2 regions of the Cellulosimicrobium sp. TH-20 genome follow, and region 1 is predicted to be linked to the other one. Evidence: predicted binding sites of a transcription regulator. Region 1 holds the regulator's gene; the other holds the start of a gene.
What was found. The regulator Rex, encoded in region 1, represses fermentation and respiration genes when NADH is low (regulators of the CRP and FNR family bind a similar motif). The targets are predictions, from matches to a motif close to CTTGTGAANNNNTTCACAAG.
Positions count from the first base shown of each region.

Region 2: mqo (malate dehydrogenase (quinone)) is a predicted target of Rex. The motif match lies at 3,394-3,413, and genes of this name have one in related genera.

Region 1 covers NZ_CP020857.1:4,076,467-4,087,253, reverse strand. Annotated here, with positions in the region: gene B8281_RS18270 (hypothetical protein) at 1-450, shown strand, start outside; gene B8281_RS18265 (MFS transporter) at 509-1,834, opposite strand; gene B8281_RS18260 (transcriptional regulator) at 1,912-2,514, shown strand; gene B8281_RS18255 (TrkA family potassium uptake protein) at 2,836-3,540, opposite strand; gene B8281_RS18250 (TrkH family potassium uptake protein) at 3,709-5,085, opposite strand; gene B8281_RS18245 (acetoin utilization protein AcuC) at 5,296-6,522, shown strand; gene B8281_RS18240 (30S ribosomal protein bS22) at 6,708-6,806, shown strand; gene B8281_RS18235 (HAD family phosphatase) at 6,901-7,773, opposite strand; gene B8281_RS18230 (glutaredoxin family protein) at 7,823-8,113, shown strand; gene B8281_RS18225 (redox-sensing transcriptional repressor Rex) at 8,170-8,844, shown strand; gene B8281_RS18220 (YceI family protein) at 8,965-9,516, opposite strand; gene B8281_RS18215 (MarR family winged helix-turn-helix transcriptional regulator) at 9,681-10,208, shown strand; gene B8281_RS18210 (histidine phosphatase family protein) at 10,280-10,787, shown strand, end outside.
Region 2 covers NZ_CP020857.1:2,383,394-2,394,180, forward strand. Annotated here, with positions in the region: gene B8281_RS10485 (acyl-CoA desaturase) at 1-72, opposite strand, end outside; gene B8281_RS10490 (helix-turn-helix domain-containing protein) at 226-1,179, opposite strand; gene B8281_RS10495 (hypothetical protein) at 1,270-1,692, shown strand; gene mqo (malate dehydrogenase (quinone)) at 1,859-3,379, opposite strand; gene B8281_RS10505 (maleylpyruvate isomerase family mycothiol-dependent enzyme) at 3,695-4,630, opposite strand; gene B8281_RS10510 (pyridoxal 5'-phosphate synthase) at 4,621-5,295, opposite strand; gene B8281_RS10515 (TetR/AcrR family transcriptional regulator) at 5,292-5,897, opposite strand; gene bioB (biotin synthase BioB) at 6,118-7,191, shown strand; gene B8281_RS10525 (MFS transporter) at 7,219-8,631, shown strand; gene B8281_RS10530 (aminopeptidase P family protein) at 8,675-9,853, opposite strand; gene B8281_RS10535 (cupin domain-containing protein) at 10,000-10,392, shown strand; gene B8281_RS10540 (NADP-dependent oxidoreductase) at 10,475-10,787, opposite strand, start outside.

The DNA of each region.
Region 1 (10,787 bases):
CACGCCGTCCACGAGGTCTGGCTCGAGAGCGATCCCGTGCTCCTGGGCACCGTCACGACGGACGCCGACGGGGCGTTCCTCTTCGTCGCGACGATCCCCGCGGGTACGACGCCGGGCGAGCACCACGTGCGGCTCGTGCCGACGGCGGGCGGTGCCGACGTGGTGTCCGAGCCGTTCCTCGTGCTCGCCGCCCCCGGCGAGCCGCACGAGCCCGGGATGACGCCGTCCGCGGGGTCCGGGGGAGCGGGCGGCTCGGGTGGTGCGGCGGCGGGCGGCGGGCCGGGCTCCTCACGCCCGGGCCTGGCGACGACGGGCGCGGGCCTGGCGACGACGGGCGCGGGCCTGGCGACGACGGGCGCGGGCCTGGGCCTCGTCGCGGCGCTGGCCGGGGCGGCGGTCCTGGCCGGGGCGGCGCTGCGCCGTCGGGCAGGCAGGGGCGGCGCGGCCTGAGCCTGCGCACCTCTCCGGGCGCACCTCGTCGGCGCGCCCCTCCGGCGCGCCCGCAGGGTCAGCTCTCCGGCTGCGGCTCCGTCTCGGCGCCAGCCCGCGCGGCCTCGACCGCACGCGCGTCGGCGTCGCGTGCGTCCGCCGCAGCCTCCGCGGCGTCCATCGCCCGGTCGTCGACGACGAGCATCCCCAGGAGCGTCGCGCCGGACACTGCCGCCATGACCACGAAGACCGTGCGCAGCCCGAAGAGCTCACCGAGCAGGCCACCCACCGCGGCGCCGAGGGGCAGCGTCCCCCAGGCGAGGAGCCGGTAGCACGCGTTGAGCCGGCCCAGCAGGGCGTCGGGCGTGATGCGCTGGCGCAGCGACAGCGTCACGACGTTCCACACGGCGATCCCGGCACCGCCGACGGCGGAGACGGCGCCGATCACCCACGCGTTCGTCGTCACCGCGGGGACGCCGACGAGGGCGACCGTGCCGAGGATCGTCAGCGCGAGGGAGCGCGCGCGCCCGATCGTCCCGACGACACGCTCGGCGACGAACGACCCCGCGAACGCCCCGACCGCCGTCGCGGTGAGGAGCACGCCGTACGCCGGCTCGGACAGGCCGAGGGGCGAGTCGGGGCCGACGGCGTAGAGCACGAAGACCGCGAACGCGGCGTTGCTCGCGAAGTTGATGCCGCCGACCATCATCGCGAGCGTGCGCAGGATGCGGTCGTGCCACAGGAACCGCAGGCCCTCGGCGACGTCCGCGCGCAGCGTCGTGCGGGTCGCGCGCACCGTCCGGTACGTGCCCGGGAGCCCGAGCAGCAGCACCACGGCGAGCGCCCAGAGCGCTCCGGGGACGCCGAACGCGACGGCGGCGCCCGCGGCCACGAGCAGCCCGCCCAGAGGTGGCCCCACGAACTGGTTCGCGGTGAGCTCCGCCGCGTAGAGGCGCCCGTTGGCGCGGGGGAGCGCGGTGCGCGGCACGACCTGCGGGAGGATCGACTGCGCCGAGGTGTCGTACAGCGTCTCGGTGACGCCGACGGCGAAGGCGACGAAGTACAGCACGGCGATGCTCCCGGCGTCGGGCACGAGCGCGACGGCCGCGAGCGCGACCACGAGGACCGCGCGCGCCACGTTGGCGCCGACCATCGCGAGCCGCCGGTCCAGACGGTCGGCGAGCGCGCCCGCGGGCAGCGCGAAGAGCAGCCACGGGAGCGTGAGGGCGAACGTCAGCCCCGCGACCAGCGCCGGCGAGTCGGTGTACCGGACCGCGACGAGCGGGAGCGCGACCTTGAGCACCCCGTCGGCGAGGTTCGACACCGTGGACGCGGCCCACAGGCGCCGGAACGGCGCGCCGAGCGGTGCGGCGGCGGGGCGACGGCGCCCGGGTCGAGAGGCCATGTCGCCCAGCATGGCACAGTGATCGAGAAACCCCAATCGATCGAGCGCTCTCGATCGAGGGTCCGTACGATGAGCCCATGACCCCCGAGCCCACCCCGGAGTCGACCTTGGAGTCGATCCCGGATCCCACCGCCGGGCCCGCCCCCAGGCCGGGCGCCCCCGGCGTCCCGGGCCGCCGTCCGCCCACCGCTCTCGAGGCGAAGGCGCTCGCGCACCCGCTGCGCCAGCGCATCGTGCGGCAGTGCGGCACGCGCGAGATGACGAACAAGGAGCTCGCCGACCACCTCGGCGTCCCGCCGGGCACGGCGCTGCATCACGTCCGCCTCCTCGTGCGTGCCGGGCTGCTCGAGCCCGCGGAGGTCCGCACGGGGGCGGGCGGGGCGCTCGAGCGGCCCTACCGCGCCACGGGCGCCACGTGGTGGCTCGACGACCCGCTGCGCGACGCCGAGCCCGGCGCGCGGTTCGGCCCCGTCGCCGCGGCGCTCGACGACGCCCTCGCCGCCGGTCCGGACGCCGTCACCACGTCTGCGGCGTTCTACCTGCACCTCTCCGACGACGACGTCGCCGAGCTCGACCGCCGTATCCTCGCCGTCCTCGACGAGTACGTCGCGACCGACGCCGACCGCCACGACCGCCCCCTGCACCGAGGCCTCTTCGTCCTGCACCGCCCACCCTCCTGACGACCGGCCGGACGAGCCGGGCAGGCCGACCGGCGAGGATCCCGGCGATGCGTGCCCCCACGCGGCGCGACAGCCTTGTGCCCCCCGTGGCACGACAGCGCCAGACCGACCCCGAGGGACCACCGGACCGAGGCCCGAACCGCGGGACGAAGGGCGACGGCCAGGACGAGCGGTGGGGTCGGACCGTGCGCGAAGGACGTCAAGGCGCACTCCTCAGACCTTCGCCCGGAAGACCAGGGCGACGGTGCGCCAGTCCGAGCGCACGGTCCGACCCCACCGCGGGCCCGACCCGCGGGCTGTGAACCCGATCGAACCCGACCCTCACGGCCGAGCGGCGAACCGCTCCAGGAGGTCGGCGTGACCCGACACGATGAGCAGGTCGTTCGCGCTGATCCGGGTCTCGGGGGTCGCGTAGAGGAACTCCTCGCCGGGCGACTTCACGCCGATCACGGTGACGCCGTACCGCTCGCGCACCTTCGACTGCGCGAGCGTGAACCCCTGCACCTCGCGGGGCGGCCGCATCTTGACGATCGTGAACCCGTCCTCGACCTCGATGTAGTCGAGCAGCTTCCCGGAGACGAGGTGCGCGACGCGTGAGCCGGCGTCGGCCTCGGGGAACACGACGTGGTGCGCGCCGATGCGCTGGAGGATGCGCCCGTGCTCCGCCGAGATCGCCTTGGCCCAGATCTGGGGCGTGCCGAGGTCGACGAGGTTTCCGGTGATGAGCACGCTCGCCTCGAGCGACGTGCCCACGCCCACGACCGCGACGGGGAAGTCGCGTGCGCCGAGCTGCTCGAGCGCGACCGGGTTGGAGGCGTCGGCCTCGACGAGCGGGAGCTGTCCGCTCCACTGGGCGACGAGGTCGGGGTCGCGCTCGACGGCGAGCACGTCCTGCCCGAGACGGTCCAGCGTCGCGGCGATCGCGGTCCCGAAGCGGCCGAGGCCGATGACGAGGACGCCCGCGTCCTTGCGCGGGGCCTTCGCCTCGTCCCGGCGCGCGCGCTCCGCGCGGCCGCGCTCGACGATGCGCTGGGCGACGGGGTCCGCGGACGCGCCGTCCTTCCCGTCGGCGGCGCGGGTGAACGGGTCGGTCACGGTGGGGCCTTTCGTCGGTCCGGTGGTGCGGTGTCTGGCGTGTCGGTGAGGTCTCGTGCGGCGGTCGCGTCCGGCGGTCGCGCCGCCGGGCGGGCCTGCTCACCCGATGATGGGGCGCTCCTCGGGGTAGCGCACGATGCGGCGGCGGTCGCGCAGGGCGAGCGCGGCGGCGAACGTCATGGTGCCCGTGCGCCCGACGAACATGAGCGCGATGAGGACGTACTTCCCGGCGTCGGGCAGGTCGGGCGTGATGCCGGTCGACAGGCCGACGGTCGCGAACGCGGAGATGGTCTCGAAGAGGATGACGTCGAGCGTCTCGCCGGTGATCTCCAGCAGGAGCAGGCTCGACAGGAGCACCGCCGTCGCGCCGACGAACGACACCGCGACCGCGAGCCGGAGGGTGTCGCGCGGGATGCGTCGCCCGAACGCCTCCATGTCCCGGTCGCCGCGGGCCTCGGACACGATGGCGATGAGCATGACGGCGAGCGTCGTGACCTTGATGCCGCCCGCGGTCGACGCGGAGCCGCCGCCGACGAACATCAGCGCGTCGGTGATGAGCCAGCTCGCCTCGTGCATGCCGCCGGTGTCCACGGTCGAGAAGCCGCCGGAGCGCGGCATGACGCCGGCGAAGAGCGACGCGAGCAGCTTCTCGCCGAGGTCGAGGGGCCCGAGGGTCCGCTGGTTCCCCCACTCGACGGCCGCGAAGAGCACCGTGCCTACGACGACGAGCGCCGCGCTCGTGGTGAGGGTGAGCTTGGTGTGCAGGCTCCACTTGGAGGCGCGGCGGCGGTTGCGCATGACGTTGAGGATGACGGGGAAGCCGAGGGACCCGATGAACACGCCGAGGATGATCGGCAGGCACAGCATCCAGTCGCCGACGTACGGCGCGAGACCGTGCTCCGTCGGGATGAACCCCGCGTTGTTGAAGGCGGAGATGCCGTAGAAGATGCCGTGCCACGCGGCCTCGCCGAACGTCTCCTCCAGCACGACGAACCGCGGCAGCAGGAGCAGCGCGATGAGGAGCTCGAGCGAGGTTGACGTGATGATGACGACCCGCACGAGCGAGCCGACCTCGCCGAGCCGCGTCGTCTTCGTCTCCGACGCGGTGAGGAGCTTCTGCGTGAGGCCGATGCGCCGGGACACGGCCATGCCGAGGATCGACGCGAGCGTCATGACGCCGAGGCCGCCGATCTTGATGCCGAGCAGGATGACGACCTGCCCGTACCCCGACCAGTAGGTCCCCGTGGGGACCACGACGAGACCGGTGACGCACACGGCGGACGTGGCGGTGAAGAACGCGTCGACGAACGGCGCGGACCGGCCGTTCGCCGTCGCCCAGGGCGCCATGAGCAGGGCGGTGAAGACGGCGATGACGGCGGCGAACACGGTGACGGCGAGGCGGGCGGGGGACTGCCGGGCGAGGCGGTCGACGATCTCCCGCCCCCGGAACAGGCGCCCGGTCATGCTCGTCGGCATGGAGCCTCCCTCACCACTCGCGCCACTCTGCCACGGGCCCGGTGGCCCGTCATGTCGCCGCTCCGGCGCCGGGACATCATGCCCGGTCGCGGGCCCGGACGCCGCACCGGGGCTCGTGGAGACCCGGCGGAACGCCCGGACCGGCGGCCCTGCGTGGTCCGGCGCGCGGTCGGTGGGGCGGGGGCGCGCCGTCGGGCGTTACCGTGAGCCATGCCCACGACCGACCCGACGTCGTCGCCCGCCCCGACCGGGGCGGCTGCGGCGCCCGGAGCCTGCGTCGTGTGGAGCCCCGAGCTCCTCGGCTACGACTTCGGTCCCGGCCACCCCATGGCGCCGGCCCGGCTCGACCTGACGATGGGGCTCGTGCGCGCCCTCGGCCTGCTCGACGACGACGCGGACCTGCGGGTCGTGCGGCCCGAGCCCGCGCCCGACGACGTGCTCGAGCTCGTGCACGAGCCCGCGTACGTCGCGGCGGTGCGCGCGGCGTCGGAGCACGGCACGCCCGACCCGGCCCGCGGCCTCGGCACCGAGGACGACCCGGTCTTCCGCGGGATGCACGAGGCCGCCGCGCGGATCGTCGCGGGCTCGTACGAGGCGGCGGGCGAGATCGCGGCGGGTCGCACCCGGCACGCGGTGAACGTCGCGGGCGGCATGCACCACGCGAAGGCGGGCGCGGCGTCGGGCTTCTGCGTCTACAACGACGCGGCCGTCGCGATCCGGCGCCTGCTCGACGACGGCGTCGAGCGCGTCGCGTACGTCGACCTCGACGCCCACCACGGCGACGGCGTCGAGGAGGCGTTCTGGGACGACCCGCGCGTCCTCACCGTCTCCGTCCACCAGAGCGGCGCGACGCTCTTCCCCGGGACGGGCCACCCGACCGACCTCGGGGGCCCCGGCGCCGAGGGGACGGCGGTCAACGTCGCGCTCCCGCGCCGCACCGACGGCGCCCGCTGGCTGCGCGCGGTCGACGCCGTCGTGCCGCCCGTGCTGCGCGCGTTCCGTCCCGAGGTGCTCGTCACCCAGCACGGGTGCGACGCGCACGGCGAGGACCCGTTGTCCGACCTCGACGTGTCCGTCGACGCGCAGCGCACGGCCGCCACCTGGATGCACGGGCTCGCGCACGAGCTGACCGACGGGCGGTGGCTCGCGCTCGGCGGGGGCGGGTACGCGATCGCGCGCGTCGTGCCGCTCGTGTGGTCGGCCGTCGTGGGGGAGGTCGTGCACCGGCCCGTCACCGCGGGCGTGCCCCTGCCCGCGGAGTGGCGCGAGCGCGTGGCGGAGGTCGCCGGGTTCGACGCGCCGCTCGCGTTCGGGCCCGAGGTCGAGGTCCGGCGGTGGAGCAGCGGGTACGACCCGGACGACGACGTCGACCGCGCCGTCGCGGCCACGCGCCGGGCCGTCTTCCCGCTGCTGGGCCTCGACGCGCACTTCGACTGAGACGCCCCGCGACCGGTCGCGTACCGGGGCACGGGCGCGAGCGGGTAGGCTAGGGGGCGGATTTCTCTCGTGTTGGTCGGCTTGCGGCGCCCTCGTGGTCGCCGGGGCCCCGATCAACCGTGGACCACCCGCGGCCGGTCGACCGGTCGCCGACCGACACGCCGCTCGAGCATTGCGAGGACCGTATGGGCTCCGTCATCAAGAAGCGCCGCAAGCGCATGGCCAAGAAGAAGCACCGCAAGCTGCTTCGCAAGACGCGTCACCAGCGTCGCAACAAGAAGTGACGTCGCGCGCGTCCTGACGCGCCGACCCGTCGTCGAGCCCGGTCCCTCCCGAGGGACCGGGCTCGACGCGTCTCCGGGCGCGGCCCGGGCGGGGTCAGAGGCGGGCGATGCGCCGGTCGACGGCGCGGCGCACCGAGCGCAGGACGAGCGCGGCGGCCCAGGCGGCGCCGGCCCAGCTCGCGGTGCGGACGCTGCTGCGGGCGACGCGGCGGCGGCGCCCGCGGAACTCGCGGATGGGCCAGCCGACGTCCTGCGCGTGGCGGCGCAGGCGGGCGTCCGGGTTGATGGGGCACGGGTGCCCCACGGCCTCCATCATCGTGACGTCGTTGAGCGAGTCGCCGTACGCGTACGACGCCTCGAGGTCGATGTCCTCGCGCTCGGCGAGCGCCCGCACCCCGGCAGCCTTCGCGCGGCCGTGCATCATGTCGCCGACGAGCCGTCCCGTGTAGAAGCCGTCCTCGTGCTCCGCGACGGTGCCGAGTGCGCCCGTCGTCCCGAGCCGGCGCGCGATGAGCTCGCCGATCTCGACGGGGGTCGCGGAGACGAGCCACACCTGGTGCCCGGCGGCGAGGTGCTCGTCGAGCAGGCGGCGCGTGCCGGGGTAGATGCGCAGCGACAGGACGGTGTCGTAGACCTCCTCGCCGATCGCGGTGACCTCGGCGACGGAGCGCCCCGCGATGAGCGCGAGCGCGCGCGACCGGATGCGGTCGATCTGCTGCTTGTTCTCGCCGAACACGAGGTACCGGGCCTGGTGCACGGCGAAGCGCACGATGTCGAGCGTCGAGAAGAACTCGCGCTGGTACAGGGCGCGCGCGAGGTGGAACGACGAGGCGCCGCGGATGATCGTGTTGTCGACGTCGAAGAACGCGGCGGTGCGGTGCGGCGGCCCGGGCGCGCGCGCGGGCGCCTCCTCGGGGAGCGTCGGCCGGGAGGTCGGGTCGGGGCCCGGGCCGGGAGACGTCGCCATGCCTCCACTCTAGGCGGTCGGCCTGCCGGGGCCTCGTACCCTGGGAGGCGTGAGCACCTCCGACGCCCCCGCCCCCGTCCTGCTGTTCGGCCGCGCGGGCTGTCACCTGTGCGACGACGCGCGGACGGTCGTCGAGGCCGTGTGCGCCGAGGCGGGCGTCGCGTGGGCGGAGGTCGACCTGGACGCGCCGGGCACGGACCCGGCCCTGCGCGAGCAGTACGGCGAGTACGTGCCGGTCGTCACGGTCGGCGGGGTGCAGCAGGGGTTCTGGCGCGTGGACGCGCGCCGGCTGGCGCGTGCGGTGGCCCGGATTTCGGCGCCGCGCGCGGACCTGGGATGATTCCTCCCGTGGAGCGTGACCGTCGACGAGGACGGTCCCTGGACGACGGAGTGACGGTGGCTGAGCAGGTAGTCGGTGAGGTGACGGCGCCGGGGATCCCGAGCGCGACGGTGGCGCGGCTCCCGTCCTACCTGCGCGCGCTGCGGGACCTCGTGGCGCGGGGCGTCGGGACGACGTCGTCGGTCGAGCTCGCGGAGCTGTCCGGCGTGGGCCCGGCCCAGCTGCGCAAGGACCTGTCGTTCCTCGGCTCGTTCGGCACGCGCGGCGTGGGCTACGACGTCGACTCGCTCGCGCAGTACATCACCGAGGCCCTGGGCCTCGTCGACGAGCACCGCATCGCGATCGTCGGGATCGGCAACCTGGGGCACGCGCTCGCGAACTACTCGGGCTACGAGCAGCGCGGCTTCCACGTGGCGGCGCTCCTCGACGCGTCGCCGGACGTCGTCGGGACGCGGGCCGCGGGCCTCGTCGTCGAGCACGTCGACGCGCTCGAGGAGGTCGTGGAGCGCGAGAAGGTGTCGATCGTCGTCCTCGCGACGCCCGCGGCGCACGCGCAGGCGGTCGCGGACCGCGTGGTCGCGGCGGGGGTGCGCGAGATCCTCAACTTCGCGCCGCGTGCGCTCCAGGTCCCGGCGGACGTCGACGTGCGCGGCGTCGACGTCGGCAGCGAGCTGCAGATCCTCGCGTTCCACTCGCAGGCCCGCGCCCTCGCGGCGTCGCAGGAGCGCTGAGCGGCCCCGGCGTCCGGACCCGGGGACGACGAAGGGCCGCGTGCCGGTGCACGCGGCCCCTCGGGGCGGCTCCCCTGCCGGAGGGTGCCGGTCTCGCCCGGGACGTGCCCGGGACGACGGTCAGGCCTGCTTGATGGCCGAGACGTCGAGCGCGATCTTGATCTTGTCGCCGACGAGCACCCCGCCGGTCTCGAGCGCGGCGTTCCAGGTGAGGCCGAACTCCTTGCGCGAGATCTCGGTGGTCGCCTCGAAGCCGGCGCGCGGGTTGCCGAACGGGTCGGTCGCGGTGCCCGCGAACTCCGTCTCGAGCTCGACCGGCTTGGTGACGCCGTTGATCGTCAGGTCGCCGGCCACGACGTAGTCGTCGCCGTCGCCCGTGATGCGCGTCGACGTGAACGTCCACGTCGGCTTGTTCTCCGCGTCCCAGAAGTCGGCGCTGCGCAGGTGGTTGTCGCGGTTCTCGTCGCCCGTGCTCACGGACGCGGCGTCGAGCTGGGCGGTCACGGACGTCGACTCGAGGTCGTCGCCGACGGTGATCGTGCCGTCGGTGATCGCGAGGGTGCCGCGGACCTTCGAGATCCCGGCGTGGCGGACGGTGAACGACGCCTGCGAGTGCGACGCGTCGAGGGCGTAGGTACCGGTCGTGAGGCCGGCGGGCAGCGACGAGGCCATGGGTGCTCCTGCGGGTGGTCGGGGTCCGGGCGGACCAAGTGGTTGAACGTTCAACTTCGGAACGAGCGTATCAACAGCACCCCTCGGTCCGTCTATTCCCGTGGGGTGGAACAATGTTCGCGACGCCCCCACGCCCCCGACCGCCCCCGCACCGCCGAGGACCCATGACCCGCAACGACGTCGACACCCCGACGGCGAGCACCGTCCGCACCCCCGCAGCCCCCGCCGCCGAGCCGCGCTGGCTCGACGCGGAGCAGCAGCGCCTGTGGCGCGCGTACCTCGACGGGACCGTGCGCTTCATCGAGGCGCTCGGCCGGGACCACGAGGAACGGTCCGAGGTGTCGCTCAACGAGTACGAGCTGCTCGTGCGTCTCTCCGAGAGCCCCGACCACACCCTGCGCATGTCGGCGCTCGCGGACGGGCTCGCCCGCTCGCGCAGCCGCGTGACGCACACCGTCGCGCGCATGGAGGCGCGCGGACTGGTCCGGCGCTCCGCGAGCTCGGGCGACCGTCGGGGCGTGAACTGCGCGATGACGAGCGAGGGCTACCGCGTGCTCGTCGCGTCGGCGCCCGCCCACGTGGCGGCCGTGCGCCGGTACCTGGTCGACGTGCTCACGCCGGAGCAGTTCCGGGCGCTGGGCGAGGCGATGGCGGCCGTCGCGGAGGCGTGCAAGGCCGACCGCGACGCCTGACCACCCGTCCCGGCCCGTCGCACCGGCTCGCGGTGGCGTGCGCTCGCCCCGAGTGCGGGACACTGGTGGGCATGGTCTCCACCATCGTCCACCTCCTGCGCCACGGCGAGGTCCACAACCCCGACGGCGTCCTCTACGGCCGGATCCCCGGCTACCACCTCTCCGAGCGCGGCCACGAGATGGCCCGCCGCGTCGCCGCGCACCTCGCGGGCGAGCCCGGGCCCGACGGCACGTCGCGCCCCCGCGCCGACCTCACGGTCGTCGTGGCCTCGCCGCTGCAGCGCGCGCAGGAGACCGCGACGCCTGCCGCCGAGGCGTTCGGGCTCGAGCTGGGCACGGACGAGCGGCTCATCGAGGCCGCGAACCACTTCGAGGGCAAGACCTTCGGCGTCGGGGACGGCTCGCTGCGGCACCCGCAGCACTGGCCCTACCTGTGGAACCCGTTCCGCCCCTCGTGGGGCGAGCCGTACGTGGAGCAGGTCGCGCGCATGCGGGCCGCCGTCGCCGACGCGCGGGACAAGGCGGCCGGGCACGAGGCGCTGCTCGTCAGCCACCAGCTCCCGGTGTGGCTCACGCGCC
Region 2 (10,787 bases), 1.7 Mb from region 1:
GGTGACGGCGCCGGGCTCGTCGGTCCGAGGGCGGGTGGCCCGGAAGCCCGGGCGCACTGCGGCAGAGGTCATGTGTCCTCGCAGGGGTGTCGGTGTCGACTTCCCAGCCGCGGAGGTGAGCAGGTGCTCGTCGTGCAGATGGCCCCACCCTACGGGACCGTAGGTTGCGCGCGCGAGGGGGCCGGGTGAAGGAGTCGCGAAGGAGCGACACCTCGCCCGGAGGGGTCAGGCGGCGAACCGGAAGGTCTGCCGGTACTCCGTCGGCGTGATCCCGACCGCCCGCCGGAAGTGGTGCCGCAGGAGCGCGGCCGACCCGAAACCGCTGCGGCGCGCGACCTCCTCCAGGTCCAGCGAGGACTCCTCGAGCAGCGACTGCGCGTGCGCGACGCGTTGCGACGTCAGCCACGCGAGCGGGGTCGTGCCGGTCTGCGCGACGAAAGCGCGCGCGAACGTGCGCTCGGAGGTGTGGGCCCGGCGGGCGAGGTCGCGCACGGTGAGCGGCTCGTCGAGGTGGTCGGTCATCCACTCCAGCAGCTCCCCGAACGAGTCCTCCTCGCACTCGGGCACCGGGCGCTCGATGAACTGGCGCTGCCCGCCGTCGCGCTGGGGCGGCACGACCATGCGCCGGGCGATCGTGTTCGCCACCCGCGCCCCGAGCTCGCGGCGCACGAGGTGCAGGCACGCGTCGATGCCCGCCGCCGTGCCGGCGCTCGTGATGAGGTTGCCGTCGTCGACGAAGAGCACGTCGGGGTCGATGTCGAGGCTCGGGTAGCGACGGCGCAGCTCGTCGGCGTGCATCCAGTGCGTCGTCACCCGCCGCCCCTCGATGACGCCCGCGGCCGCGAGCACGAACACGCCCGAGCACACGCTGAGCAGCAGGGCGCCGCGGTCGGACGCGCGGCGGACGGCGTCGAGCACCTCGGGCGGGTAGTCGGTCCCGATGCGGATCGCCGGCACGACGACCAGGTCCGCGTCGTCCGTCGCGGAGAGGTCGTGGTCGGGCACGACGTGCGCGCCCACCGACGTGCGGACGGCACGGCCCGCGACCGGGCCGCACACGCGGAAGTCGAACGACGGGACGCCGTCGTCGCTGCGGTCGAGGCCGAAGACCTCGCACACGACGCCGAACTCGAACGGGGCCAGGCCGTCGCACACGACGGCCGCGACGGATCGCACCATGCTCGGCACGCTACGCCGCTGGCAGGATCTTGTCGAGAGGTGTCAGTGCTGCCACTCGTGGCGCGGCTCCTGCCCCGGGAGGGTGGAGCCATGGACATCTTCTGGGGTGTGGTGGTTCTTCTCCTCGTCGTCGGCCCGACGGTCGCGGCCCTCGCGGTCCGGCGCGAGGACCCGGCCCGTCCGTGGTTCCCCGCCGGGTCCGACGGCGCGTGGCCCGACGGCGCCGCGTGGGACGCGCGCGGGGACCGGTCGGTGCACGGCGAGCGCTGGGACCGTGACGCGCAGCGCCTGGACGCCGACCTGCGCGCCGCGGCGTCGCGCCCGGTCGAGCCGGGCGCCGTCGTCGACCCGCACGAGGTCGCGGCCGAGCTCGTGCTGCGGCGCGTCGTGCCGAACCCGGCCGTGCGCGACGGCGTGCGCGCCGCTCCTGCCGTGCCGGGCGGGCGCCCCGGGGCGAACGCGCCCGTCGCGCCGCGGCGGCCGGGGACCCGGGGCACGCCGCTCGCGCACTGAGCCCTCGCGTGCGGAGCCGCCCGGCCACGCCGCTCGCGCGCTGAGCCCTTGCGTGCGGAGCCGCCCGGCCACGCGCCGCTCGACCGCGTGCGGCGTCTCCGGACGCACGAACGGCCCGGACCTCGTGGAGGTCCGGGCCGTTCGCGGGGGAGCGGTGTCGCTCGGGTCAGGCGCGCGAGCCGACCGCGTCGACGTCCGCGTCGCCCGTGAGCTGGTCGAGGCCCTCGAGCTCGTGCGCCTCCCACGGGGCGTGGCCGAGGCTCGGGATCATCGTCGCGAGCTCCGGGCGCCACTTGGTGAAGCGGGCGGGGAAGCAGCGCTCGAGCAGGTCGATCATCGCGGGAACGGCCGTCGAGGCGCCCGGCGAGGCGCCGAGCAGGCCGGCGATCGAGCCGTCGGACGCCGCGATGACCTCGGTGCCGAACTCGAGGACGCCCTTGCCGTCCTTGTCCTTCTTGATCACCTGGACGCGCTGGCCTGCGGTGATGGTCTCCCAGTGCTTGGGGTGCGCGGTGGGCATGAAGCCCTGGAGCGCGGTGAACTTGGTCTCCGGGCTCGCGAGGAGCTGGCCCACCAGGTACTGGGTGAGGTCGAGGTTCTTCAGGCCCGCGCCGACCATAGAGCCGAGGTTGTGCAGGCGCAGCGACGTGAAGAGCCCGAGGTACTTGCCCTTCTTGAGGTACTTGGGGCTGAACCCGGCGTAGGGGCCGAACATCAGGTACGTCTTGCCGTCGACGACGCGCGTGTCCAGGTGCGGGACCGACATGGGCGGCGAGCCGACGTCGGCCTTGCCGTAGACCTTCGCCTGGTGCTGGGCCACGAGCTCCGGGTCGTCCGTGCGGAGGAACTCACCGCTGATCGGGAAGCCGCCGTAGCCCTTCGCCTCCGGGACGCCGGCCGCCTGGAGCAGCGGCAGCGCGCCGCCGCCGGCGCCGACGAACACGAACCGGGCCTCGACGGTCGAGCGGCGCTTCGGGGCGTTCCACGAGCGGTCCTTGACCGTCAGGCGCCAGCGGCCGTCCTTCGTCTTCCTGAGGTTCTTCACCTCGTGCTCGAGGTAGAGCTGCGTGCCCTCCGAGACGAGGTAGTCGACGAGCTGCTCGGTGAGGGCGCCGAAGTCGACGTCCGTCCCGCTCGTCGCGCGCGTGGCCGCGACCGGCTCGTCGCCGTCGCGCTCGGCGACCAGGAGCGGGGCCCACTCGGCGATGACCGCCGGGTCGTCCGTGAACTCGAGCTCGCTGAACAGCGGGTGGCGGCGCAGCGTCTCGAAGCGGCGACGCAGGTAGTCGACGTTCCCCGCGCCGCGCACGAAGGTCATGTGGGGGGTGCGGGAGATGAAGCTCGCGGGCTGCGGCAGCGCGCCCGTCGTGAGCAGGTGGTGCCAGAACTCGCGCGACACCTCGAACTGCTCGTTGATCTTCACCGCCTTGGTGATGTCGATCGAGCCGTCCGGCTTCTCCGGCGTGTAGTTCAGCTCGCACAGGGCGGCGTGACCCGTCCCGGCGTTGTTCCACGGGTTCGACGACTCCTGCGCCACGGCGTCCAGGCGCTCGTAGATGCGCACCGTCCAGGTGGGCTCCAAGACCTTCAGGAGTGCCCCGAGCGTGGCGCTCATGATGCCACCGCCGATGAGGGCTACGTCGATCTGGTCTGCGCTGCTTGCGGGGTTGCTCGCTCGACTCGACACATGTCGATCCTACGCTTGTGAAAGAGTGCACTAACTGTGCGGTGCGTCACGGGCGTGCGTCACACTTTCGCGGGACCTCGGTCCCGAGCCGGGCAGGTCGGACGTCGCGTACCGCGCGATCCGGCCGCGTTCGCCCGGGTCGCACCACGATCTCGCGAGGGAGAGCACGGGTCCCGAGCCGTCCTCCTGCGAGGTAGAGCCGTGGTCTCCCGAGGTAGAGCCGTGGTCTCGCGGGGTAGAGCCGTGGTCCGCGTGCACGAGCCGACCATGCCTCTACCTGGGCGGACCTGGGCTCTACCTGGGCCGACCGGGGCTCTACCTCGCGGGGGTGGGGTTCTCCTGCGGCGGGGAGTACGGGGACGGCCACGGGCCGATCTCGGGAAGGCTCACGGGCTCACCCGCGAGGCGGGCGGTGGGCTCGGCGCCGGGGGTGCGGCCCGCGAGCCAGGCGGCGACGTCGGTGAGGCGGCCGTGGACGACGACGGCACCCCGGCCGGGCGTGGCTGCGGCCCCGGGCGTGGGTTCGGCTTCGGCCGCGGGCTCAGGTCCGGCAGCCACGCGGAGGCCGCCCGGTCCGACGCGGAGGCCGCCCGGTCCGACGCGAAGGGCGCCCGGTCCGACGCGGAGAACGCCCCGCCCGACGTGGACGCCGCCGGCGCCCACGACGAGGTCTCCTGGTTCCCCGTCGAGCTCGACCACGACGTCGTCCGCGAGCCGGACCCCGAGGAAGTCGAGGAGGTGCAGCCCGAGCGCGGGAGGCCAGGAGTCGAGGCCGACGCCCGCGTCGAGGTCGACCGCGTGGATCCGCACCTCGCGCCACCAGGCCACGAGCGCGTCCGCGACCGTGCCGTCGCGGTACGTCACCGGCGCGGACCACCCGGCGGACCCGGCGGCGGGCCACGCGGCGTCGAGGCGGTCGGCCAGCGCGTGGAGCGCCGCGACGTGCTGCGCGACCGAGCGCAGCGCGCCCGTCCGGATGCCGTCCTCGCGCCCGGCCGCGCCGCCGTCGTACACCTCGACGAGCTCGCCGCGCGCGGCGAACTCGGCCTGGCGCGCCATGGCCTCGCCGATGGCGGTGACGTGCGCGAGCACGTGGCTGCGCGACCACCCGGGCAGTGCCGACGGCGCGTCGAGCCTGGCGGCGTCGAGCCCGCGCGCCGCGTCGGTCACCGCGTCGAGGGCGGCGCGCGCGTCGCGCCGGACCTCCTCGACGTCGGGCGGGGTGAGGGCGGGGGCGTCGGTCAGGGCCACAGCAGCTCCTTCGTCCAGGTGGTCGGCGCGCCGGACGCCGCGGTGTAGCGCAGGCGGGTCTGGCCCGCGCCCGACGACGCCCAGAACTCCACGCTCGTCGGCTCGAGCGCGTACGCGGTCCAGGCGTCGAGGACGAGCCCGGGCTCCGCCCGTACGCGGTCGAGGGCGGCGTCCCACGCCTCGCGGTAGGCGGCGCGGGACGCGAGCGGGGCGCTCTGCGACCCGGCGAGGGCGGTCGCGCGGGAGAAGTCGGACCGGTCCAGGAAGTCGGCGGCGGACGTCTCGGCGTCCAGCGGCACGACGGGTCCCCGCACGCGGACCTGCCGACCGTGCTCGCGCCAGAAGAACGTCAGGGCGGCGTTCGGGTTCTGCGCGAGCGCGACGCCCTTGGGGGAGTCGGCGCGCGTCGCGAAGACCCACCCGTCGCCGTCGACGTCCTTGAGGATGAGCGTCCGCGCGTCCACGCGGCCACTCGCGTCGGCGGTCGAGAGGGTGGCGGCGTGCGGTGCGGGCAGCCCGGCGTCGATCGCGTCGTCGAGCCAGCGGACGAAGAGCGTGCCCGGGTCGTCGGGTGCGGCGTCGACGTCGAGACCGGGGAGGTCGGGGCCGAAGACGGGCAGGGCGCGCAGGCGCTCGCGCAGGGACGGGCGGTCGGCGTCGGTCATGCGTCCTCCGAGGTGGTCGGGAGCGGGTCGAGCAGGGCGACGAAGCCCCGCGCGGCGGCGGACATCGCGTCTGGGTCGTCGAGGGCGCGCGCGAGGACGTACCCGCCCTGCACGACGGCGACGGCGGCGTGCGCGCGGTCGCGCGCCGCGTCGTCGGGCAGCCCGCCCTCGACGAGGACGGCGGCGGCCAGGTCGACGAGCCCGCGGAAGTAGGCGCGCACCTCAGCGGCGAGCGCGGCGTCGTCCATGACGGCCTGGTCGCTCACGAGGCGCCCGACCTTGCAGCCGGCGAGCGCGGGCCGCGGGCGTTCGAGATAGCGGACGAGGCGCTCGACGGCGGAGCCCTGCGCGCCCAGGTCGCGGCGCGCGGCGTCGAGGCCCGCGGTCGTCGTGGCGTGCACGGCCGCGGCGGCGAGGTCGTGCTTCGTGGGGAAGTGGTGGTAGAGGCTGCCCTGCCCGACGCCGCTCGCGGCGAGGACCTGGCGGGGGCTCGTCGCGCCGACGCCCTGGGCCCAGAACAGTTCTTGCGCGGCGGCGACGAGGCGGTCCCGGTTCGAGCCGGGCGCCTCCGCGCGTGACTCGGGTCGCGTGTCGGACGGCATGGTCCGCAGCCTAGCGGGCGACCATACCTACCGCTAGGTATGTCGCGGATGAGCCGCGGCGGCGGGCGTGGTGCGGCCTGCACCTGGGGGAGAGCGACGGTCCCGCCGCACCGGTGCTGTGGGCCGTCACCAACGCGTCGTCGGGCTCTCCCGTCCGTGCGGCCGGACGCTGGAGAGATCGTGCACGGGCCCGCGCGGTGCGCGTCGCCACGATCGACCCATGGACCAGGACCTCGCCGCACTGCTCGACGACCTCGTCACCGCCACGACGCGCGAGGCGGTGCCCTCTGCGGACAGCCTCCTCGCCGTCCTCGCGACCGACGACGACGACCTCCTGGACGTCGTCGCGGCCGCCGCCCGGGTCCGACGCCGGTGGTTCGGCCGGCGCGTGCAGCTCGCCTACCTCGTCAACCTCAAGTCCGGGCTGTGCCCCGAGGACTGCACGTACTGCTCCCAACGCCTCGGGTCCGCGGCGGAGATCCTGCGGTACACGTGGCTCCGGGCGCCCGAGGCGCTCGGTGCGGCGCGCGCGGGCATCGACGCCGGGGCGTCGCGCGTGTGCCTCGTGGCGAGCGGGCGCGGCCCCACGGAGCGCGACGTGACCCGCGTCTGCGGGGTCGTCTCCCAGATCGTCGAGGAGCACCCCGGCGTCGAGGTCTGCGCGTGCCTCGGGCTGCTGTCCGACGGCCAGGCCGAGCGCCTGCGCGACGCGGGCGCCTACGCCTACAACCACAACCTCAACGCGTCGGAGGACGCCTACCCCGAGATCTGCACGACCCACGACCACGCGGACCGCGTCGCGACCGTCCGGCGCGTCCAGGGCGCCGGGCTGTCGGCCTGCTCGGGGCTCATCGCGGGGGCGGGGGAGACCCCCGAGCAGCTGGTCGACGTGCTCCTGGAGCTGCGGGCGCTCGACCCGGACTCCGCCCCGGTCAACTTCCTCGTGCCCTTCGAGGGGACGCCGCTCGCCGGCCGGCACGAGCTCACGCCGCAACGGTGCCTGCGGATCCTCGCCGCCGCGCGGTTCGCGCTGCCCCGGGCCGAGCTGCGCCTGGGCGCCGGGCGGGAGCTCCACCTGCGAGCCCTCCAGCCGCTCGCCCTGCACGTCGCCAGCTCGCTGTTCCTCGGCGACTACCTCACGGCGGAGGGGCAGGACGCCGCCGCGGACCTCGCGATGATCGCGGACGCCGGCCTCGAGGTCGAGGAGGTGCCCGGACCCGCCGGGCGGACGGCGCCGTCGCGCGTCGTGCCGCGCCGCCGCGGGGCGGGGACGGACGTCGCTCCCAACGCCTGATCGCCGCGACCGTCGTAGCGTGAGGGCGTGACGGTGCAGCAGCGGGTGCTGGTGGTCGCGGTCCTCGCGTCGTTCGTGTCGTTCCTGGACGGCTCGGTGGTCAACGTCGCGCTGCCCGCGATCTCCGCCGAGCTCACCACCGGGCCGGTCACCGGTCTCGCGCTGCAGCAGTGGGTCGTCGACGCGTACATGATCACGCTCGGCGCGCTCATCCTCCTGGCCGGGTCGCTGTCGGACGTCCACGGGCGCCGCCGCATTATGGCGATCGGGCTCGTCGGGTTCGCCGTGACGTCGGTCGCGTGCGCGCTCGCGCCCGACGGCCTCGTCCTCGTCGTCGCGCGCGGCCTCCAGGGCGTCGCGGGCGCCCTGCTCGTGCCCAGCTCGCTCGCCATGATCATCTCCACGTTCGACGGCGAGCGGCAGGCCCGCGCGATCGGCTCCTGGACCGCGTGGACCAGCACCGCGTCGCTCGTCGGGCCGCTGCTCGGCGGCATCCTCATCGACGCGATCTCGTGGCGCTGGGTCTTCTGGATCAACGTGCTCCCCGTCGCCGTCACGCTGTGGCTGCTGCGCGGCGTGCCCCGGTCCGCGGCGGAGGAGCCGGGCGCCGCGGCGGGCCCGGGTGGGCGACGGCGCATCGACACGCTCGGGGCGACGCTCGCCGCCGTCGGGCTCGCGGGCACGGTGTTCGCGCTCATCGAGCAGGGCCGCTTCGGGTGGGCGAGCCCCGTGGTGTGGGGGCCGTTCGCCGTGGGGGTCGTGTGCCTCGCCGCGTTCGTGGGGTGGGAGCGCCGCGCCCCGGACCCGATGCTGCCGCCGCGCCTGTTCCGGGTGCGCAACTTCGCGTGGGGCAACCTCGCGACCGCGGCGATCTACGGCGCGCTGTACTTCGGCGGGTTCGTCGTCACGCTCTTCCTCCAGCAGGTCGGCGGGTACAGCGCGACCGCCGCCGGTCTCGCCCAGCTCCCCGTCACGCTCGTGCTCCTCGCCCTGTCGACGCGGTTCGGGGCGCTCGCGGGCCGCTACGGCCCGCGCCTGTTCATGACGCTCGGCCCGATCGTCGGCGGGGCCGGCTACCTGCTCCTGCTCACGACGACCGACGACGCCGTCTACGTCACCCAGGTCCTGCCGGGTCTCGTGCTCTTCGGCCTGGGCCTCGCGATGACGGTCGCGCCGCTGACGTCGGCGATCCTCGGCTCGATCCCCGCGGCCGACGCCGGCATCGGCTCCGCGGTGAACAACGCGGTGTCGCGCGTCGCGGGGCTGGTCGTCATCGCGTTCGCGGGGGTGATCGTCGGCGGCGTGCTCGACCTCGACGGCTTCCACCGCTCGCTCCTCGTCACGGCGGCCCTGCTCGTCCTCGGCGGCGTGCTCAGCTGGGTCGGCATCCGCAACGACCGTGTGCGCGCCGCCGACGCCGGAGAGGCCCAGAGCGGCTGAGGCGGAGTGCCGGCTCGAGGTCCCGCGCCCGCCGTGCCGACGGCTAGCGCACCGTCTGCAGGTCGTGGGTCGAGGTGTTGAGGCGGCGTGCGCCGTCGGGCACGTCCGGCGGGAACGCGACGACGATGTCCTCGATCCGGACGCCGAAGCGGCCGGGCAGGTAGACCCCCGGCTCGACGGAGAAGCACATGCCGGGCTCGATCGGGCGGTCCTCGCCCTCCACCATGTACGGCGGCTCGTGCGTCGTCGTGCCGATGCCGTGGCCGGTGCGGTGCACGAACTGCTCGCCGTAGCCCGCGTCGACGATGACGGCGCGCGCGGCGCGGTCGACGTCCTGGCACGTCGCGCCCGGGCGCACCGCGTCGACCCCGGCCTGCTGCGCGCGCCGGACGACGTCGTAGACCTCGCGCTGCTGGTCGGCGAGGGCGTCGTCCGTGCCGCCCGCGACGAGCACCGTCCGCGAGGTGTCCGACCCGTACCCGTCGCGCAGCCCGCCGAAGTCGAGCACGACGAGGTCGCCGGGCTCGATGACGCGGTCGCCCCCGTCGTGGTGGGGGTCGGCGCCGTTCGGGCCGGAGCACACGAGCGTGAAGTCGACCTGCTCGTGCCCGTGCTCGCGCAGGAACCGGTCGAGGTCGGCCGCGACGTCCCGCTCGTGCCGGCCCGCGAACGCGACGCCCAGGACGTCCGCGAACGCGGCGTCGGCGGCCGCGCCCGCCGCGGCGAGGCGCTCCACCTCCGCAGCGTCCTTGACGGCCCGCAGCGTCGGGACGGCGTCGGAGAACGCGGTCAGGCGGGCGCCGGGCAGCGCGCGCTGGAGCCCGAGCACGTGCAGCGCCCACGTGGCGTCCGAGACGGCGTAGGTGCCGTCCGCGGCGAGGAGTCGCGCCGCGGCGTCGTGCTCGTCGTCGCCGTCGCGCCACGTCACGACGTCGAGGCCCTCCGTGCCCGGGGCGGAGGCCAGGTCGCCCCGCTCCAGCAGCGGCACGACGACGGACGCCCCACTGGTCGTCCCGGTCCCCTCGGCGGGGATCGTGAGCAGCGTCAGCCGCTCCGTCTCCGGCGGCGCGTACCCGGTGAAGTACGCGAGGTCGGGGCCGGGCGAGACGAGCAGCCCCGTGAGACCGGCCTCGCGCGCGTGCGCGGCGGCGCGCTCGCGACGCGCGGCGTAGACCTCGGGACCGAACGCGGCCCCCGGACGTGCGGCATCGGTGCTCGACATGAGCCCAGCGTGGCACCGCTCGCCGCCGAGATCGACCCGAGCGGCCCGGCGACGGCCCTCCGCAGGTCCGCTCGGGCGGCCGGGTCCGTCCCGGTCGTCGCGGCTTGGGCGGTCCGGCTCGGGTCCTGGAGTGGCAGGCTGCTCGCATGACCGACGTGCGCAACCTCCTCGCCGCCCTCGACACGTTCGACGGGCACTGGCAGCCGCACCGCGTGGCGAGCCTCAACGACGCCGACGTCAAGGTGGTGAAGGTGCTGGGCGAGTTCGTCTGGCACACGCACCCCGAGACCGACGAGCTGTTCCTCGTCCTCGACGGCGAGCTGACGATCGACCTGCGCGACAGCGGCGTCGAGCGCGCGGTCGTGCTGGGCCCGCACGACCTGTTCGTGGTGCCGCGGGGCGTCGAGCACCGGCCGCGTGCCGCCGTCGAGACCTCCGCGGTGCTCGTCGAGCGGCAGGGGACGGTCAACACGGGCGACGCGGGCGGCGACCTGACGTCGCCGCTGCGGGAGCTGCCGGGCGAGCCGCCGACCGCCTGACGGTCGGAGCCCGACCGGCCCGGACGTGCCGGACCGGCCCGCCGCGGGTCGATCGGGCGCCGCCCGGGCCGGTCTCGGAGGGTCAGACCCGCACGACGACCTTGCCGCGCACGTGCCCGGACTGGCTCGCGCGGTGCGCGTCGGCGGCGTCGGCGAGGTCGAAGACCTCGGCGACCTCCGGGCGCAGCAGGCCCTCGTCGCCGAGCCGCGCGAGCTCGGTGAGGTCGGCTGCGTCGGGGCGCACCCACACGTAGTGCCCGCCCAGCTCGTCGCGTGCCCGTGCGTCCGTGATCGAGGCGACCGTGCCGCCGTCGCGCAGCACCTGCGGGACCGAGTCGAGCGCGTCGCCGCCCACGTAGTCGAGGACCACGTCCACGCCCTCGGGCGCGAGCGCC